Regions from separate parts of the Streptomyces sp. NBC_00286 genome, predicted to be linked through region 2. Evidence: predicted binding sites of a transcription regulator. Region 2 holds the regulator's gene; the other holds the start of a gene.
The links. The regulator HspR, encoded in region 2, represses chaperone genes until heat shock. The targets are predictions, from matches to a motif close to TTGAGNNNNNNNNNCTCAA.
Positions count from the first base shown of each region.

Region 1 (3,402 bases), 1.5 Mb from region 2:
GCACTTCTCCACCGCGTCGATTCCACGATCGGCCTCATCGATACGGACTTCGCCGTGCTCGAGGAGTGGCTGCGCGCAGCGTGAGGGACGGTCCCGGGCGCCTCAGGCAAGCTCCCGTGGCCCGTAGACGGCGTGCTCGGCGCCCGTGGCAAGTGCCCAGTAGCGGTCGCCGTAGGACCAATGCCACCACTCGGTCGGGTAGTTGACGAGGCCCGCCGCCGTCAGCGCATCGACGAGAAGCTGCCGGTTGGCTCGCGCTTCCGGGCCGATGTTGGGGGCGGCGGTGTAGCAGGCGCCTTCGCTCTCCTCCGGGCTGGCGTTCACTCGGGTTCCCATGTCGAGTTCCTGGCCGGCGGCCGTGACGAGGGTGAGGTCGACGGCGGCGCCGGCGCTGTGCGGGGCGATCTCCGGAGGGGACACGTAGCGGCTTGCGGCAGCGCGGAGTTGTTCCGGAGTCCAGTCGGGGTTGTTGCTCCGAAGTTCGTCGGCGTATCCCTCGAAGTACGAACGCTGCAAGGCGGGTGGCCGGTATCCCTCGACGAACAGCAGATGGATGCTGTCCGGCAGCAGCTTTTGTGCGTCGAGGAGCCGGGTCAGGACGCCTTCCCGCAGGTGAGCGAAGGCCCCTGAGGCATCATTTCTGCGAGCGTCGACGTCTATGGGGAACGGCTCGTGGAGCCGGACGTCGAGGAGCGGTTCGTCGCAGTCCACCACGGGTATGGCTGCGATCTTCGGGTCTGACATCAACACGATCTCGGGCATGGACCGATCATGGCCTAACGACTCGCGGCGTCAGCCCAATCCTTTGCCTGATCCGACGTCACGCGTCCCGTTCGGCTTCCCGAGCCGTACGCTCCAGCCGGCTTCGATAGTTCTCCCACCATGCCGCATCGCCCGGCGCCATGCCGTCGTTGCCCTTGTTCATCCCCGCGATGCCGTCTATGAGTTCCCGGACGATGTCGGCGTGACCTGCGTGCCGGTGCGTCTCGGCGATCATGCGCACGACGGCGTGATGCAGCGTCACCTCGTCCCTGTCGTCGGGCCACCACGGCACCTTGCCGATCGTGTCCAGCGCCAGCGCGTCGATCGTGGCGTCCGCGTGGGCCCATGCCCGCCGGTAGAGCCCCACGATGTACTCGCGTGACTCGTCGGCGGTTGCCCACATGTCCGCGTTGGTTTCCGCACCGTCGTCCATCCAGGGCAGCGGCTCGCCGGACGGTCGTCCGAAGGTGTCGCCGAGGTAGCCCAGCTCCATGGTTGCCACGTGTTTGACCAGGCCCAGGATGTTGGTGCCGGTCGGCGTCAGGGGGCGGCGGGCGTCGTACTCCGAGAGGCCTTCGAGCTTCCACAGCAGGGCGTCGCGGGCGGACTGCAGGTAGAAGTGCAGGTCGGCTTTGGGATCCGGGTCCGGTGCGGTCATGGGGTCAGTCTGCCGTTCGGGTGATCAATGTTCACCGGCTTTGTTGACCGCTGAGCCGTCTGTGATCGCTGACAGCGAACGGCCCTTGGTGGCGGGAACATTCCGCAACCCCTGTGCATTGAGTCTGCATAACTCAACTTGACTGCCATAGGGGAGACCATGACTTCGACGTCCACACCGCTCACCCTGCCCGTGCTGCCGCTCGACGACGAGGTCGTGCTGCCCGGGATGGTGGTGCCCCTGGACCTGAACGATGCCGATGTACGAGCCGCGGTGGAGGCCGCGCAGGCCGCCGCACGGTCCAGTGGGGGAAGCAAGCCGAAGGTGCTGCTTGTTCCACGGATCGACGGGACGTACGCGAGTACGGGTGTGCTCGGGACCGTCGAGCAGGTCGGCAGGCTGGCCGACGGCGACCCGGGCGCGCTGATCCGCGGGCGTGGGCGGGTGAAGATCGGGGCCGGGACCACCGGGCCAGGCGCCGCGCTGTGGGTCGAGGGGGCGAGGCTCGACGAGAGCGTGCCCGATCCGCTGCCCGGCCAAGTGGCCGACCTCGTCAAGGAGTACAAGGCCCTCGCCACCAGCTGGCTGCGCAAGCGCGGCGCCTGGCAGGTGGTCGACCGGGTCCAGGCGATCGACGACGTGTCCGCCCTCGCCGACAACTCCGGGTACTCGCCCTTCCTGACCACCGCGCAGAAGGTCGAGCTCCTCGAGACCGCCGACCCCGTCGCCCGGCTGAAACTCGCCACCGAGCAGCTCCGCGAGCACCTTGCCGAGCAGGACGTCGCCGAGTCCATCGCCAAGGACGTACAGGAAGGCGTCGACAAGCAGCAGCGCGAGTTCCTGCTGCGGCGGCAACTCGAGGCCGTACGCAAGGAGTTGCGCGAGCTGAACGGTGAGCAGGACGGCGAGGAGTCCGACGACTACCGGGCCCGCGTCGAGGCCGCCGATCTGCCCGAGAAGGTCCGCGAGGCGGCCCTCAAGGAGGTCGACAAGCTGGAGCGGTCGAGCGACCAGTCGCCCGAGGGCTCCTGGATCCGGACCTGGCTCGACACCGTCCTCGAACTGCCCTGGAACGAACGCACGCAGGACGAGTACGACATCCAGGGCGCCCAAGCGATCCTCGACGCCGAGCACGCCGGTCTTGAAGACGTGAAGGAGCGCATCACCGAGTACCTGGCCGTGCGCAAGCGGCGCCTGGAGCGGGGACTGGGAGTCGTCGGCGGGCGCCGCGGCGGTGCCGTGCTCGCGCTCGTCGGGCCGCCCGGTGTCGGCAAGACCAGCCTCGGCGAGTCCGTCGCGCACGCGATGGGGCGCAAGTTCGTACGGGTCGCCCTCGGCGGCGTACGCGACGAGGCCGAGATCCGCGGTCACCGGCGTACGTACGTGGGCGCGCTGCCCGGTCGTATCGTCCGCGCCATCAAGGAGGCCGGGTCCATGAACCCGGTCGTGCTCCTGGACGAGATCGACAAGGTCGGCTCCGACTTCCGGGGTGACCCGGCCGCCGCCCTGCTCGAAGTCCTCGACCCCGCCCAGAACCACACCTTCCGCGACCACTACCTGGAGGTCGAACTCGACCTGAGCGACGTGGTGTTCCTCGCCACGGCCAACGTCCTGGAAGCCATTCCGGAGGCGCTGCTCGACCGCATGGAGCTGGTGCGGCTCGACGGCTACACCGAGGACGAGAAGGTCGTCATCGCCCGCGACCACCTGCTGCCGCGGCAGTTGGAGCGGGCTGGGCTGGAAGAGGCCGAAGTCACCCTCGACGAGAGCGCGTTGCGCAAGCTCGCCGGTGAGTACACGCGGGAAGCGGGTGTACGGAACCTGGAGCGGGCGATCGCACGGCTGCTTCGCAAGGTCGCAGCTCAGCATGAACTCGGCGAGCGGAAGCTGCCGTTCACCGTCGGCGAGGGTGATCTGCGCGGGCTGATCGGCCGGCCTCACCATGTGCCCGAGTCCGCCCAGGATCCGGCTGAGCGCCGTAC
Region 1 covers NZ_CP108054.1:3,216,550-3,219,951, reverse strand. The annotation lists gene OHT21_RS14425 (HAD domain-containing protein) at 1-84, shown strand, start outside; gene OHT21_RS14420 (M15 family metallopeptidase) at 103-762, opposite strand; gene OHT21_RS14415 (DinB family protein) at 821-1,420, opposite strand; gene lon (endopeptidase La) at 1,580-3,402, shown strand, end outside.
Region 1: a site for HspR is predicted at 1,539-1,557, ahead of lon (endopeptidase La). Genes of this name have one in related genera too.

Region 2 (3,402 bases):
CGAACTGGTCGGCGGCTTCAAGTCGGTGGCCGAGTCGCTGGAGACCGTCGCGGCGAAGCTGGGCCTCCAGCAGTTCGGCAAGGAGGGCGAGCCCTTCGACCCGACGATCCACGAGGCCCTGATGCACAGTTACGCCCCGGACGTCACGGAGACGACGTGCGTGGCGATTCTGCAGCCGGGGTATCGCTTCGGCGAGCGCACCATCCGCCCCGCGCGGGTGGCGGTCGCCGAGCCGCAGCCGGGCGCGCAGACCGTCAAGGCCGACGAGGCGGAATCCTCGCAGTCGCCGGCCGAGGACAAGGAGAACGGTGGCCCGGACGAGGGCTGACGTCGGCGCCGTACGGGGCGTACGAATGAACGTACGGACCGTACGGCGCGTGAGATGGAAGGAGGGACGTCGAGGATGAGCACCAAGGACTTCATCGAGAAGGACTACTACAAGGTCCTCGGCGTCCCCAAAGACGCCACCGAGGCCGAGATCAAGAAGGCGTACCGGAAGCTCGCTCGCGAGTACCACCCGGACGCCAACAAGGGGAACGACAAGGCCGAGGAGCGCTTCAAGGAGATCTCCGAGGCGAACGACATCCTCGGGGACCCCAAGAAGCGCAAGGAGTACGACGAGGCGCGCACCCTCTTCGGCAACGGCGGCTTCAGGCCGGGCCCCGGCGCGGGCGCCGGCGGCACGTTCAACTTCGACCTGGGCGACCTCTTCGGAGGCGCACCCGGCCAGGGCGGGGCGGGCGGCGCCGGCGGCGGATTCGGCGGCGGCCTCGGTGACGTCTTCGGGGGCCTGTTCAACCGGGGCGGCGCCACGGGCACCGGCACGCGTACGCAGCCCAGGCGCGGCCAGGACATCGAGTCCGAGGTCACGCTGAGTTTCACGGAGGCGGTGGACGGCGCGACCGTTCCGCTGCGGATGTCCTCCCAGTCACCCTGCAAGGCCTGTTCCGGCACCGGCGACGCGAACGGCACACCGCGCGTGTGCTCGACGTGCGTCGGCACGGGTCAGGTGGCGCGCGGTTCGGGCGGCGGTTTCTCGCTCACCGACCCGTGCCCCGACTGCAAGGGCCGCGGTCTGCTCGCGGAGACCCCCTGCGAGATCTGCAAGGGCAGCGGCCGCGCCAAGTCCTCGCGCACGATGCAGGTACGGATCCCCGCGGGCGTCAGCGACGGCCAGCGGATCCGGCTGCGCGGCAAGGGCGCTCCGGGCGAACGGGGCGGTCCTGCGGGCGACTTGTACGTCATCGTGCATGTGGGAGCCCACCCGGTCTTCGGCCGCAGGGGCGACAACCTCACGGTGACGGTGCCGGTGACGTTCGCCGAGGCGGCGCTGGGCGGGGAGGTCCGGGTGCCCACCCTGGGCGGGCCGCCGGTCACCCTGAAACTGCCGCCGGGCACGCCCAACGGGCGGACGATGCGCGCCCGCGGCAAGGGCGCGGTCCGTAAGGACGGCACCCGCGGGGACCTGCTGGTCACCGTCGAGGTCGTGGTCCCCAAGGATGTGTCGGGCAAGGCGCGTGACGCGCTCGAGGCGTACCGCGAGGCGACCGCGGGCGAGGATCCGCGGGCCGAGCTGTTCCAGGCGGCGAAGGGAGCATGAGGAGACCATGGATGGCCGTCGACGCAACCCGTACGAGCTGACCGAGGAAACCCCGGTGTACGTCATCTCGGTGGCGGCCCAGCTCTCCGGTCTGCACCCCCAGACCCTGCGCCAGTACGACCGCCTCGGCCTGGTCTCCCCCGACCGCACGGCCGGGCGGGGCCGGCGCTACTCGGCCCGCGACATCGAACTGCTGCGCACGGTCCAGCAGTTGTCGCAGGACGAGGGCATCAACCTGGCCGGCATCAAGCGCATCATCGAACTGGAGAACCAGGTCGCCGCGCTGCAGGCCCGCGTAGCGGAAATGCAGGCGGCCCTGGACGGCGCCGCCGCGGCGATGCAGCAGCGAGAGGCCGCGGTCCACGCCTCGTACCGCCGCGACCTGGTCCCGTACCAGGACGTCCAGCAGACGAGCGCGCTGGTGGTCTGGCGCCCGAAGCGCCAGCAGTCGGACTAGTAGACTGTCGCGACTAAGTGTCGTTCTGGTTGGTGGAGTTGGGGTCGGGCAGGCTTCGCTTGATGCTTCCGTTCGGCCGGGCAGGGGTGCCGTGTCCTCGCAGAAGAAGTATCCGGTTGTCTTGAGTGCCGAAGACCGTCGGGCGTTGGAGCGTGTGACGACGACGGGGGTCCGCAGCGCGTCGATGATCAGGCGGGCGCGGGTGCTGCTCGCGTTGGACACCTCGGCCGGCGAGGTCGCTCCGCGGGCGGTGATCGCGGAGCGGGTCGGGGTCTCGTGCGATTCGGTCCGCCTGATCTCGAAGCGGTACGCGGAGACCGGCGGCGATGTGTGGGCCACGGTCGGCCGGAAGGAACGCGCACTGCCGCCGGTGCCCTCCCCGGTGACCGGCGAGGTCGAGGCAAGGCTGATTGCGCTGGCCTGCTCGAAGCCGCCCAAAGGACACGCCCGCTGGTCGCTGCGCCTGCTGGAGAAGCACGTCGCGCTGGCCGAGGACATCCCGGATCTGGACCACTCCACGATCGGGCGGGTCTTAAAAAAACGGAACTGCGCCCTCACGTGAAGAAGTGCTGGACCATCCCGCCCGCTGCGAATGCGGCCTTCGCCGCGGCGATGGAGGATGTCCTGGCGGTCTACCACCGGCCCTTCGACCCGACGCGCCCGGTGGTGTGCATGGACGAGAAACCGTACCAGTTGCTCGGCCACGTCCGTGATCCGCTTCCCGCGCGGCCGGGCCGTGACCGCCGCGAGGACAACGAGTACGTCCGCTCGGGGACCTGCTCGATCTTCTGCTGGGTCGAGCCGCTGCGCGGATGGCGACGCGTGGACGCGCAGCCCCGCCGGACCAGGGTCGACTGGGCGCACCAGGTCGAGCACCTGCTGACCGTGGACTACCCCGACGCCGCCACGGTCGTGCTGGTGATGGACAACCTCAACACCCACACCACCGCCTCGCTCTACGAGGCGTTCGACCCGGCAAAGGCCTTCGCGCTGACCCAGCGCCTGGAGATCCACCACACCCCCAAACACGGGTCCTGGCTCAACATCGCCGAGATCGAGCTCTCCGCGCTCACCCGCCAGTGCCTGGACCGCCGCCTCGACGACCTCGCCGTACTCAACGCCGAACTTGCTGCCTGGCAGCAACAGACCAACAGCAACCAGCGCCAAGTCGACTGGCAGTTCACCACCGACGACGCACGCGTGAAACTACGCCACCTCTACCCAACCACACAGCGAAATTAAGCCGCGACAATCTACTAGGTCCTGTCTCTCCGATCTTCGCGGATCAGCGCGCGGCGTCTGGTGCGGTGCATCGGTGTGCGGCCGCATCGCCCTCGTACTGGAC
Region 2 covers NZ_CP108054.1:4,736,082-4,739,483, reverse strand. The annotation lists gene grpE (nucleotide exchange factor GrpE) at 1-328, shown strand, start outside; gene dnaJ (molecular chaperone DnaJ) at 404-1,600, shown strand; gene OHT21_RS21590 (heat shock protein transcriptional repressor HspR) at 1,608-2,057, shown strand; gene OHT21_RS21585 (helix-turn-helix domain-containing protein) at 2,179-2,619, shown strand; gene OHT21_RS21580 (IS630 family transposase) at 2,616-3,299, shown strand.